Regions from separate parts of the Shewanella sp. LZH-2 genome, predicted to be linked through region 4. Evidence: predicted binding sites of a transcription regulator. Region 4 holds the regulator's gene; each other region holds the start of a gene.
What was found. The regulator sigma-54, encoded in region 4, starts transcription at its own class of promoters, with help from an activator protein. The targets are predictions, from matches to a motif close to GTTGGCACGNNNNTNGNNT.
Positions count from the first base shown of each region.

Region 1: a site for sigma-54 is predicted at 1,448-1,466, ahead of JM642_RS06655 (flagellar hook-length control protein FliK). Genes of this name have one in related genera too.
Region 2: a site for sigma-54 is predicted at 1,626-1,644, ahead of flgA (flagellar basal body P-ring formation chaperone FlgA). Genes of this name have one in related genera too.
Region 3: a site for sigma-54 is predicted at 2,051-2,069, ahead of flgF (flagellar basal-body rod protein FlgF). Genes of this name have one in related genera too.

Region 1 covers NZ_CP069350.1:1,468,207-1,471,355, forward strand. The annotation lists gene fliI (flagellar protein export ATPase FliI) at 1-945, shown strand, start outside; gene fliJ (flagellar export protein FliJ) at 957-1,400, shown strand; gene JM642_RS06655 (flagellar hook-length control protein FliK) at 1,551-3,149, shown strand, end outside.
Region 2 covers NZ_CP069350.1:1,440,065-1,443,213, forward strand. The annotation lists gene JM642_RS06500 (flagellar protein FlgN) at 1-378, opposite strand, end outside; gene flgM (flagellar biosynthesis anti-sigma factor FlgM) at 381-707, opposite strand; gene flgA (flagellar basal body P-ring formation chaperone FlgA) at 782-1,489, opposite strand; gene JM642_RS06515 (chemotaxis protein CheV) at 1,695-2,615, shown strand; gene JM642_RS06520 (protein-glutamate O-methyltransferase CheR) at 2,718-3,149, shown strand, end outside.
Region 3 covers NZ_CP069350.1:1,445,860-1,449,008, reverse strand. The annotation lists gene flgH (flagellar basal body L-ring protein FlgH) at 1-459, opposite strand, end outside; gene flgG (flagellar basal-body rod protein FlgG) at 472-1,260, opposite strand; gene flgF (flagellar basal-body rod protein FlgF) at 1,271-2,014, opposite strand; gene flgE (flagellar hook protein FlgE) at 2,186-3,149, opposite strand, start outside.
Region 4 covers NZ_CP069350.1:796,975-800,123, reverse strand. The annotation lists gene lptB (LPS export ABC transporter ATP-binding protein) at 1-556, shown strand, start outside; gene JM642_RS03655 (RNA polymerase factor sigma-54) at 663-2,138, shown strand; gene hpf (ribosome hibernation promoting factor) at 2,167-2,454, shown strand; gene ptsN (PTS IIA-like nitrogen regulatory protein PtsN) at 2,457-2,900, shown strand; gene rapZ (RNase adapter RapZ) at 2,897-3,149, shown strand, end outside.

The DNA.
Region 1 (3,149 bases), 670 kb from region 4:
AGTAACGCCATCAACCCACTTTCTCGCCGTGCGATCACTGAACCACTCGATGTGGGCGTACGCGCCATCAATGCCATGCTAACTGTTGGCAAGGGACAACGTATGGGCTTGTTTGCGGGCTCCGGTGTGGGTAAGAGTGTGCTGTTAGGTATGATGACCCGAGGTACAACGGCCGATATTATTGTGGTGGGGTTAGTGGGGGAGCGTGGCCGCGAAGTTAAAGAATTTATTGAAGAAATCCTAGGTGAAAAGGGTAGAGCGCGTTCTGTTGTGGTGGCGGCACCCGCCGATACTTCACCGCTGATGCGCCTTCGCGCCTGTGAAACCTCGACTCGTATCGCTGAATATTTTCGTGATTTAGGCTATAACGTATTGTTATTAATGGATAGTCTGACTCGTTACGCCCAAGCGCAGCGTGAGATTGCCTTGGCTGTCGGTGAACCTCCAGCCACTAAAGGCTATCCACCGTCGGTATTTGCTAAATTGCCGCGTCTGGTTGAACGGGCGGGTAATGGCGGGCCAGGACAAGGTTCTATCACCGCATTTTATACTGTGCTGACCGAGGGTGATGATCAACAGGACCCAATTGCTGATGCTTCTCGGGCGATCCTCGATGGTCATATTGTGCTGTCACGATCGCTTGCTGATTCTGGGCACTATCCTGCCATTGATATTGAGGCTTCTATTAGCCGTGTGGCACCTATGGTGATTTCCAATGAACATCTTGAGGCCATGCGCCGCGTCAAGCAAACCTATTCCCTTTATCAGCAGAATAAGGATCTGATTTCGATTGGCGCTTATGCACAAGGAAGCGATCCTCGTATTGATAATGCGATACGTCTACAACCTGCAATGAACGCTTTTCTGCGGCAAACCATGCGTGATGCCTTTAGTTTTGCTGATAGCCAAATGATGCTCGGGCAACTCGCTGCGCAATGTAAATAATTGAGGCCGTTATGGCGAATGCCGATCCCCTATTACTCGTATTAAAGTTAGCCCTCGATGCTGAGGAACAGGCTGCGCTGCTGCTAAAGTCGGCACAACTTGAGTGCCAAAAGCGCCAAAATCAGCTTGATGCGCTAAATAACTATCGCTTGGATTATATGAAGCAGATGCAGTCGCAGCAGGGGCAGGCCATCAGTGCGAGTCATTATCACCAATTCCATCGTTTTATTCGGCAAATCGATGAGGCTATTGCTCAGCAAAATCGTGTTGTAGCCGATGGTGAAAAGCAGAAACACTACCGTCAGCAGCACTGGCTAGAAAAACAAAAAAAACGTAAGGCTGTAGAACTACTGTTAGAAAATAAAGAGAAAAAGCGCCAAGCCATTGAGCTCAAAAAAGAGCAAAAAATGACGGATGAATTTGCTTCGCAGCAATTTTTCCGTCGTAAGAAGTAATTAACCAACCCGACAGTCAATAATACTCGAATTTTTAATATCCATTTGTTGGCATTTTATTTGCTTGATTTATGCCAGATATAGTCAAAGCCGTATAAATTGACGTTTGCCCACGCTCTTTTTCCTCTGGGCAGATGTTTAGGAGCTTTTATGCAACAAATGAACAATATCCTATTAGTATCTAGTGCGAAAAATGGTACTGGCTCAAGTAAAATATTGGGGCAAGATGCTAATAGTGAAGACTTTTCTGCCGCTTTGGCTTCAGTGGCATCTATTAGATCACCCTCGACTAACACCAATGTTTCTCCAGATGTTTCTGCCAAATCGGCAAAACAGAAAACAGATATTGATGATACTAGTGCAGATGATGAAGCTGATATTAGCTTGATTTTTGCTCAAATAGGCATGGCAAACGAGATGAAAAAAGCGGCCGCTCCGAGCGACTCTTTGCCGCTTGAAGCTCAATTAACGACAGAAGATGCCGCTAGCATCTTAGCTCCTGCAACAGAGGATGGCGCTTTACCAACGGAAGAGACTATCAAGCCAACTTTTTTAGATGAGCTAGCGAAATTTGCTCAGTCAAATGAAGTTACCTTAACGAATGATACATTAGATGCACAAGTTTTAGAGCAAACGGGTACATTTGTTTTTCAACAAGAACGAGCATCTGCACTTCCAGAAGATATTATAAATAAACAAAATCAGTCAATTAATACAGTAGGTTTGATTGCAACGGCGAATACTGAAACTGTGGATAAGACTGGCGCTTCGACCGATGATACCCTTATAGATGATGCATCAATGCTTGCAGAGATGCGAACTGAAAAATGGGTTAAACCGCCAGAAACCCCCATTTTACCGATTGAAGGGGAATCTATCTCTGAAGCTAACAAGTTAGAGACGAAAGAGGTTGAACTAAGCAATAAGTCGATAAATCTGTCGCTCCCATCAACAGATAAAACGACTGCGCCAACGGTTGGACAGTCACCGTCAGTCAATACAGCTAATGTGTCAGTTACCGATGCTGATGCCGTGATATTAAACTCTACGACTAAAGAGCTTAATGCCTTAGGTGCGGTTTCGGTTGAGCCTAATGCTATTGACGACAATCCTTCACGCGCCGAAATTTCGGCAGGATTATTGTTAAAAGATGCCAAGTTAGCCGTCACACTGGATTCGCGGCAAGAAAACGCCTTATCTTCGCTCGATACTGGCCATGAAGAATCTGTTACAGAATTTAAGCCTGCTGATTTTAAAGCGGTATCGATACAACACTCTTTAGCTAACCAGCAAATTCAACGCCAAGAGATACCACAGGTTCATCTTTCCTTACGTCAAGGCGTTGAAAACCAAAATCAGATGCAGGAAATGATCCAGCGCTTTTCTCCTGTGATGAAACAGCAGCTTGTCACTATGGTTAGCCAAGGTATTCAACAGGCGGAAATTCGCCTAGATCCACCCGAACTTGGACACATGATAGTGAAAATACAAGTTCATGGTGAGCAGACGCAAGTGCAATTCCATGTTGCTCAGGCACAGACCCGCGATGTGGTTGAGCAAGCGATTCCTCGTTTACGTGAATTATTACAAGAACAAGGCATGCAGCTCGCTGACAGTCATGTCTCTCAAGGTGACCAAGGACAACGCCGTGAGGGAGGATTTGCAGACAGTGGCGGTTCAAGTGGTGGAAATGTGGATGATTTCTCGGCAGAAGAACTCGATTTAGGTTTAAATCAAGCAACTAGTTTA
Region 2 (3,149 bases), 640 kb from region 4:
TTTATCGTTATACGTCAGCGTGGTGGCATTTCGGCTCGCCTGCAAGGCTTGAGCAAAGCGGTTTAGGCTTGCAAGATTCATCTCGATCAAACTAGCATTTTGCGCGTTGAGATCTTTGCATTCCGCGAGAGCCTCTTTAACCACTGCCATTTTATCGGATAGCTCAACTTGCTCCGTGAGTAAGGCTTTATCGCTGTGACTAGCCAGCAAGTCATCATTTGCTTTAAGGGCTTGTAGACATGTTGATTTTTGCTCAGCAAGCGACAAAAGCAAATCGGCGTTTTGGTCAACCAAAGCGCCTTTTTCCTTAAGAATAATTTGTTTAAGAACAGCCAAATGGGCGTGTTGTTGATCTACCAGTTTAGCTATTTCTGTCATAGTTACTCTTTATTAAGCTCATTTAATTCTGCTTCGAAGCTGGCAATATTTGCAGCCAACTTTTCGGGATCAATTTTATAACGACCTTCGGCAATGGCTTGTTTTATTTCGGCCACTTTCTTTTGGTCGACTTCAGGTAGGCTGGCCATTTTGGTTTGAGCTCCTTGTAACTGTTGAGCTTGAGCCGTAATGACAACAGAGTCACCTTTTAGTTGAGTTGATTTAGCCGCTACCTGAGAGGTTTTCTCGCTTTCGCTGCTTTGTTTAGTGCTGTTTGAACGGACTTGTGCGGCCGCTCCGGCGTTAAATTTGCTAATATCAATTGCCATTTTAGGCTCCAGCGTCATGTATACGGATTTCTTAACTGGGGTATCGGCAGCTTATCGAAAAGCTTTAGCTTATTTTACATTCTAACTTCTACTTCGCCAATCTCCGTAATTATGGCATCTAGCTCTTTGTTAGAACTGCTATTTTTGATTCGAATTTGGTCGCCGATATTACCATCTTGCAGCGCCTCTCCCACAGTTTTTAGTACGAAGTTATTTGAACGCACATAAATCGACACTGTGTCATTTTTACAGACAAAGCAAAGGTTGTTCGCAAAAATAGGATAATTTTTCGCGACTCGGCGTTTAACTCTAACGCCTGTAAGCTGATTAGTATCGCTAAATTGCATACCACGCAAACTATTTTGGTCAACATAGCGGATCTCGACCTGTGAAGGACTGATTAATTCACCTGGCGCTAAGGTTTCGGTTGCGACCACAACAGGAAAAAGAATGTCTACTCTAACAGACATAAAAATCTGCCAAGGGTAGGCGAGATCGGGGGTATCACAACTGACTTTTATGGTGTTATTACGGCTAATTTCGCGTTCTGAAGCTAATTCGACCCTTATTGGTGATGTGCACTGTGCTGGCAGCATTCGGTTATCGACCGTTTGTGGATTAATGTCGACTTTCGCATTTGCAGGTACAGCAATCTTTTCATTAATAAGGGCTTTAGCTAATTCGGATATCGCCGATACGCTAGGTATCACGGGTTCAGCCTTAGCTGTCGTGGATAGAAAAAGTGCGAAAATACTCAAAAAATAGACTAAATTTACTTTCATAATGAAGAGACTAGCTTGTAACGCCAGAATACACCTATACTTTTATCAAGCGTGAAACTGTTCAATGCTTCTTTCTTAGATTTTTGGTGTCAGAAGTTTGACTTAGTTTCAACTATGTTTATCGATAACAAGACGTAAGCAATTAATATGCCTATACTCAAACGAGTTTTAGGGCCGTACATAAACAGAACAACAAGGCAGAGTTATGTCGAGTATTCTTGATTCAGTCAACAAACGAACCCAACTCGTAGGTCAAAACCGGCTAGAACTATTGCTATTTAAGTTAAATGGTCGTCAACGGTTTGGGATAAACGTATTTAAAGTGAAAGAGGTTTTGCAATGCCCGCCATTAACAACATTGCCTAAACTCAATCCTTACGTCAAAGGAGTTGCCCATATTCGCGGCACAACTATTTCTGTTATCGATCTGAGTGCGGCAACGGGAGGGCGTCCGTTAGCGAGCACTGAAAATTGCTTTATCATCATTTCGGAATATAACCGTAGTGTGCAGGGGTTCTTGGTTAGTTCTGTTGAACGTATTATCAACATGAACTGGGAAGCTATTATGCCGCCACCGCAAGGTGCTGGGCGTTATTCCTATTTAACCGCGGTTACCGAGATTGAAGGTGAGTTGGTTGAAATCTTGGATGTTGAAAAGATTTTAGATGAAATCTCACCTGTCAAAACGGCTATTAGTGAAGAGGTTAATGAGCAACTTACTCTCGATAGAAGTCAGCATTACCATATTATGGTGATTGATGATTCTGCGGTGGCACGCAAGCAAATTATTCGGTCGTTAGAGTCGTTAAATTTACAAATTGACACGGCAAAAGATGGTCGTGAGGCACTTGATAAGCTCAAGGCCATTGCAAGTGAAATGAATAACGTTGCCGATGAAATTCCACTCATTATCTCCGATATTGAGATGCCCGAAATGGATGGTTATACCTTAACGGCTGAGATCCGTGATGATCCTAAGCTTAAAAATATCAAGGTGGTACTGCACACCTCATTAAGCGGTGTCTTTAACCAAGCCATGGTACAAAAGGTTGGTGCCAATGACTTTATCGCAAAATTTAACCCTGACGAATTAGCTGCGGCAGTGAACAAGCATTTAAGTTTGTAGTGAGAGTGTGGGTTAGTGCCTAGTTGAGCTTTACGCTATAATCTAGCCCTTATTACATGATTGTTGTGCACTTATTTTGGTGCTTGCTATAGGATCTAGGACGTGAATGTGCCTGATAAATCACTCGCTGAAGCAGAATATAATCAATTTAGGTTGTTCTTAGAACAACATAGCGGCATCGTGCTAGGTGAAAATAAACAATACCTCGTACGTAGTCGTCTCGCGCCATTGATGGGCAAATATAACCTTCCTTCGTTATCCGATGTGGTAAAGCATTCGATGAAACCCACGGAACGAGCTTTACGAGCTGAAGTTATTGATGCCATGACCACTAATGAAACCTTATGGTTTCGTGACCGTTATCCATTTGAATTGCTTAATAATGTGCTATTACCAGAATACAGTAAGTTAGGTAGACCTTTAAAGATATGGTCTGCAGCTTGCTCGTCGGGTCAAGAGCCATATTCTTTAGCTATGACCATATTAGAGTACCAGCAAAAAAAACCTGGGGCGCTGCCTGGTGGTGCCTCGATT
Region 3 (3,149 bases), 650 kb from region 4:
AACTAAGTTACCGTTATTGAGCACTTGCATAATATTGGCGGAGATACTGCCATCTAAGCTATTGCTTTGATCTGCATCGGATTCACGCTTAGTATTCATGCTGTCTTTGTAGCGTAAATCGAGGGGAATACCGCCTAAAGACACATTGCTCCCGCCGGCATAAATGGGATCGAGTGTCATATCAGAACCTTTTTTGATCTGATTACCGGCACTCTTTTTCGCCTGAGTCGCTTCTTTCAACACGATAGTGATAATGTCACCGACTTTATGGGCACGAATATCCGAGTAAAGACTCGCCGCTTGGCTATCTTGGTAAATCGACCCCGTTGCAGCAATTTTAGTCGGTGGTGCTTCGGGATAAACTGGGGCATAGAAGGGATCATCCGCAATCGGCTTCTTTGGAGTTGAACTACATGCCGCCAGCAAGAGCGTACTAGCCAATAGTAGATATCTAGCCATGATCATGTGCCTCTATAGATTCTGATTCACATAAGCCAGCATCTGATCGACCGCCGAAATCACTTTGGAGTTCATCTCGTAGATCCGCTGACTTTCAATGAGGTTAACTAGCTCTTCGGTCACGTTCACGTTAGAGGTTTCTAACGCACCTTGACGAATCGCTCCCATACCATCAAGTGATGCAGTGCCTTGAATAGGCGTACCACTCGCACCAGTTTCGGTGTATAGGTTTTGTCCCATAGGATCTAAACCCGACGGGTTAATAAAGTCGGTCATACTGAGCTGCCCAACGACCTGGTTTTCCGCCGCACCTGGTGTTTTTACCGAAACTTCCCCTTCAGCAGAGACCGTAATACTGGTTGCATCCTCAGGAATAGTGATCGCAGGTTGCAACACATAACCCGAACCCGGTGTGACAATTTGCCCAGTATCATCTAAGGTAAATTGACCATTACGGGTATAAGCCGTAGTCCCATCGGGGAGCTGCACTTCGAAAAACCCAGGACCTTCAATCATCAAATCGAGCGAGTTATCCGTGGTCAGCATATTGCCTTGGGTAAACATTTTTTGGGTGGCTACCACCTTGGTACCCGCACCAATGTTCAAACCGTTTGGCAACTTAGTGTTAGAGGCGCTGATCCCACCCGCTTGGTTAACAGTTTGATAAAGTAAGTCTTCAAATACCGCGCGGCTTTTTTTATAGCCCACAGTACTGGCGTTAGCGACGTTGTTTGAAATCACCGCAATATCGGTTTGCTGTGCGTCTAAGCCAGTTTTACTAATCCATAACGCTGGATGCATAATTTATCTCCTAACTAATCCGCATTAATGAAGATGAAGCGCGGTCATTTTCTTCCGCGGTTTTCATCATCTTCACTTGCAATTCAAATTGTCGCTGTAGGTCGATTAAGGACACCATCTCATCTACGGGGTTGACGTTACTGCCCTCTACAGCACCACTTTCTACAAATACACTGGGATCGGCAGGCGCCGGATCACCGGATACCAAACGGAACAATCCATCCTCGCCGCGCATCATTTGTGCATTGCCAGGGTTTACTAACTTTAATCTTCCTACCTCTTCGACGACTTCTGTCGTCGCACCTTGAGGACGAACAGAGATAATCCCATCCTGTGAAATAGTGACCTTTTCAATTGGCAGCGGTAACACAATCGGTCCGGCATCACCCATCACGGGATTACCACGGTCGTTATGCAATAAACCTGTTGAGTCAAAACTGAGACTGCCAGAACGGGTATAAGCTTCACTACCATCCTGTGCTTGCACGGCAAACCAACCGTCACCTTTAATGGCAACGTCAAGATCGCGTCCAGTAGATTTAATCGGGCCCGAACGAAAATTGGCGGAGGGGGTTTCAACCATGGCAAAGACCCTTGTCGGCAATCCTTCACCAAAGGCTTGCATCGATCTGGCTTGCGCCATATCCGACTTAAATCCATCGGTATTTGCGTTGGCTAAGTTGTTGGCACGCAACGCCAACTCATTCATATTTTGCTTAGCGCCGCTCATGGAGATATAAAGGAATTTGTCCACAGACTGCTCCGTCAAAGTTTCAACCTGACAATAGCAAAGCAAGCATCATGCCAATAAAATAAGCAGCTAGTTAACTGATAAATTAGGAGATTTTAATAAACGAATGAATGCACAACAGAAAGAGGCTAAGTGTTGCCGCTTGCGGCAACACTTAGCAGAGGCAAGATTAACTTAACGAATTTGCAGAACAGTTTGTTGCAGAGTGTTATTCACTTCCAGCGTACGTGAGTTGGCTTGGAAGTTACGTTGTGCCGAAATCAAATCCACCAGCTCAGTCGTCAAGTCAATGTTAGATTGCTCTAACGCTGAAGAACTGAGACTACCAAACGTACCACTGTTAGGCTCACCAGCCAGCGCAGGACCTGACGATAAACTGGCTTTCCACGAGGTATTACCCACTTGTGTCAACCCTTGTTCGTTTGCAAAGCGAACTAAAGCAACGCGGGCTAATGGCACTGTTGAACCATTGGAGTAACTGGCAGTGATCAAACCATCTTCACCAATTTCGACATTGGTTAAACGTCCTACTGTGGTACCGTCCTGTGACAATTCAGTGGCGGCAAAGGGAGCTGAATATTGGGTTGGTGCATTAAATTTAATAGTCACGGCTTGAGTACCATCAGCACCAGGGCCTAACACACCAGCGCCGCCAACCCCTAGCGCTTCGGTGGCAACGACTGCCGGATCACTCCCAGTATACACACCGACAGAATTAAACTTCAGAACCGATCCCTTCCAGCCGCCAGCCGTTTGAGCTGTGCCAGAGGCATCGGGAGTGCCATCACCATTGGTGTCAGTCTGATATGTACCAGCAGGGCCAGAAATATCAACTTGTTTACCATCAATGGCATAGTATGCAACCCAGTTGTTTTCACCATTATATGAACCATTATTTGGCTTGACGAAATAGGTCGTCATGATATGTGGCTCACCCAGAGAGTCATAAATCGTCATGGATGTCACACTGTTATAGGTTTTGGAGTCTAAAGGATCAAAAGCAGCAGGATCGAGTGAACCTTCTTTTGCATTTAAATTCATCTGCAAAGTCACGTTTTCAGTTTGAACAGGGCTACCTGCAGTATCAGGAATTTGTACTGGCTTAGCTGTCGTTAAACTGACAGAGGTAGAGTTACCA
Region 4 (3,149 bases):
AGGCCATATCTTTATCGACGATGATGATTTAACCGCCGATCCTATGCATCTGCGTGCCCGCAAAGGTATTGGTTACCTACCACAGGAAGCGAGTATCTTTCGTAAATTAACCGTACACGACAACATCATGGCGGTACTGCAAACCCGTAAAGAGCTCAATAGTGACCAGCGCGAAGAAGCACTAGAGCAACTGCTAGAAGAGTTCCATATCACCCATATTCGTGACAGCCAAGGCATGTCCTTATCGGGCGGTGAACGTCGACGCGTCGAAATTGCCCGCGCCTTAGCGGCCAACCCCAAGTTTATTCTGCTTGATGAGCCCTTTGCGGGCGTTGATCCGATCTCCGTTATCGATATCAAGAAAATTATCGAGCAGCTTAAAAGCCGAGGCCTTGGTGTACTGATCACTGACCACAATGTGCGCGAGACCTTAGACGTCTGTGAACATGCTTACATTGTGAGTCACGGTAATCTTATTGCCGAGGGCACACCCGCAGAGATCTTAGACAATCAGCAAGTTAGGGCTGTGTACTTAGGTGAACAATTCAGGCTATAGTTACTAAAACAAAGCTAATAAGCCTTGAATTTGAGAGCGCTAGGCTCCATCCATATGATATCAAGCGACCTAAACTCACAATAATAACCTAGGGATCAGCGGTAACATGAAAGCGTCACTCCAGCTCAAACTGGGTCAACAGTTAACCATGACGCCACAACTTCAGCAGGCCATTCGCCTGCTGCAACTGTCGTCATTGGAACTGCAACAAGAAATCCAGCAAGCCTTAGACTCTAATCCTCTTCTCGAGCTGGAAGAGGAGCAATTTGACGCGCCTAGCGAACGTAAGCAAGATATCGCCGATACCGACTTTAGCGAAACGACTGCCCAGCCACAGGAACAAGATAATTCCACCGTGGACATTGCCGAGTCGCTGACCAAAGAATCTCTGCCCGAAGAGTTACCCATGGATACCACTTGGGATGAAGTCTTTACCGCATCGCCAAACTCAGGTTCTGGCGCCAGCCGTGAAGATGACATGCCCTTCCAAGGGGAAACTAGCGAGGGGTTGTACGAACATTTAGAATGGCAAAAAAACCTCACGCCCTTCTCTGAAACCGATTTAGCCATTGCCACCGCGATTATTGATGCCATCGACGATCAAGGTTATCTCACTCAAAGCACTGAAGATATCCTCGAAGCCATGGGCAATCCCGAGATTGAACTCGACGAAGTTGAAGCCGTGCTCAAGCGTATTCAACACTTCGACCCCGTTGGTGTCGCGGCAAGGGATTTAAGCGAATGTTTACTGATCCAGCTATCTCATTTTTCGCCTGATACCCCTCACATCGAAAACGCCCGCATGCTGATCAAAGATCATTTAGATCTGATCGCCGCTCGCGACTTTAGGCTGTTAATGCGTAAGACCAAACTGAAAGAGGACGAGTTAAGGGACAGTATTGCGCTGATCCAAACCTTGAACCCTCGTCCCGGTTTACTCATCACCCCTGTCGATGAAGAATATGTGATCCCCGATGTATCGGTGTCGAAGAAAAACGGCCGTTGGGTGGTCGAATTAAACCCTGACTGCATGCCAAAAATCAACGTAAATCAGCAATATGCAGCAATGGCCCGAAGTTCAAAAAATCAAGCTGATAGCCAATTTATTCGTGGCCATCTGCAAGAAGCCAAGTGGTTTATTAAAAGCCTTGAAAGCCGTAACGAAACACTGCTCAAGGTGGCAAACTGCATAGTGCAATACCAACAGGGTTTCTTCGAATACGGTGAAGAAGCCATGAAACCTATGGTCCTAAACGATATCGCCGAGGCGGTAGAGATGCATGAGTCCACCATTTCACGGGTGACCACACAAAAATACATGCATACCCCAAAAGGACTTTTTGAACTAAAATATTTCTTCTCAAGCCACGTCGGGACGGATGATGGCGGTGAGTGCTCATCCACAGCAATCAGAGCTTTCATTAAGAAACTGGTTGCAGCGGAAAACCAGAAAAAACCATTAAGCGACAGCAAGATGGCTCAACTTCTGGCAGAACAGGGAATTAACGTTGCGCGCAGAACCATTGCGAAGTACCGAGAAGCGATGCTTATTCCCCCTTCCAATCAGCGTAAAAGTTTATAGCCTATTGTGAGTATCGGAGGACGTTTCTATGCAAATAAACCTAAGTGGACACCATATCGAGATTACTGAATCGTTACGGGCATATGTTGAGGAAAAGTTTTCAAAACTTGAACGTCATTTCGAACAGATCAATAATGTGCACGTTGTGCTCAATGTTGAGAAAATGCAACAGATTGCCGAAGCGAGAATCAACCTCACCGGTGGTGAAGTCTTCGCGACTTCAGAGCATGCAGATATGTATGCTGCCATAGACGTCCTGATTGATAAACTTGATCGTCAGGTTATTAAACACAAAGAGAAGTTAACAAAACACTAGCAATGGAACTTCGTACCATACTGCGGCCGGAGTGCACAACCTGCGCCACTCCGGGCAGTAAGAAAAAGGTACTGGAACTCATCAGCGACTTAGCCGCTGCCCAGTACCCCACCCTCTCATCTCAAGAGATCTTCGAAAGCCTCGTGGCGCGCGAAAAGATGGGTAGCACAGGTATAGGTAACGGTATCGCCATTCCACATGGTCGATTAACCGATATAACACAACCCATAGCGATATTGATAAAATGTGAGGAGCCGATAGCCTTTGATGCTATCGATAAACAACCCGTCGATATTTTATTTGCACTACTCGTGCCTGCCGACCAATGTCAGCAGCACCTAAGTACCTTGTCATGCATGGCTGAAAAGCTCAGTGACAAGCAAATATTAAAACAATTGCGCAAGACGCATGATGAAACGGAACTCTATCAGGTAATCATTGGATGAAACTGGTCATAGTGTCAGGGCGTTCAGGCTCAGGCAAATCGGTCGCACTTAGAGTGCTTGAAGATCTCGGCTACTATTGTGTCGATAATTTGCCTTTGCCTTTGATTGGCAGTTTGCTTGAACAGCTCAAAGGCAGTAACGATCTCGTTGCTATCAGTGTTGACGTGCGCAATTTACCAGAGCAAGACAAAGTGCTGGTTAAACAGCTTGCCAGCCTGCCTACGGGCACTGAACTCACCAGCTTCTTCT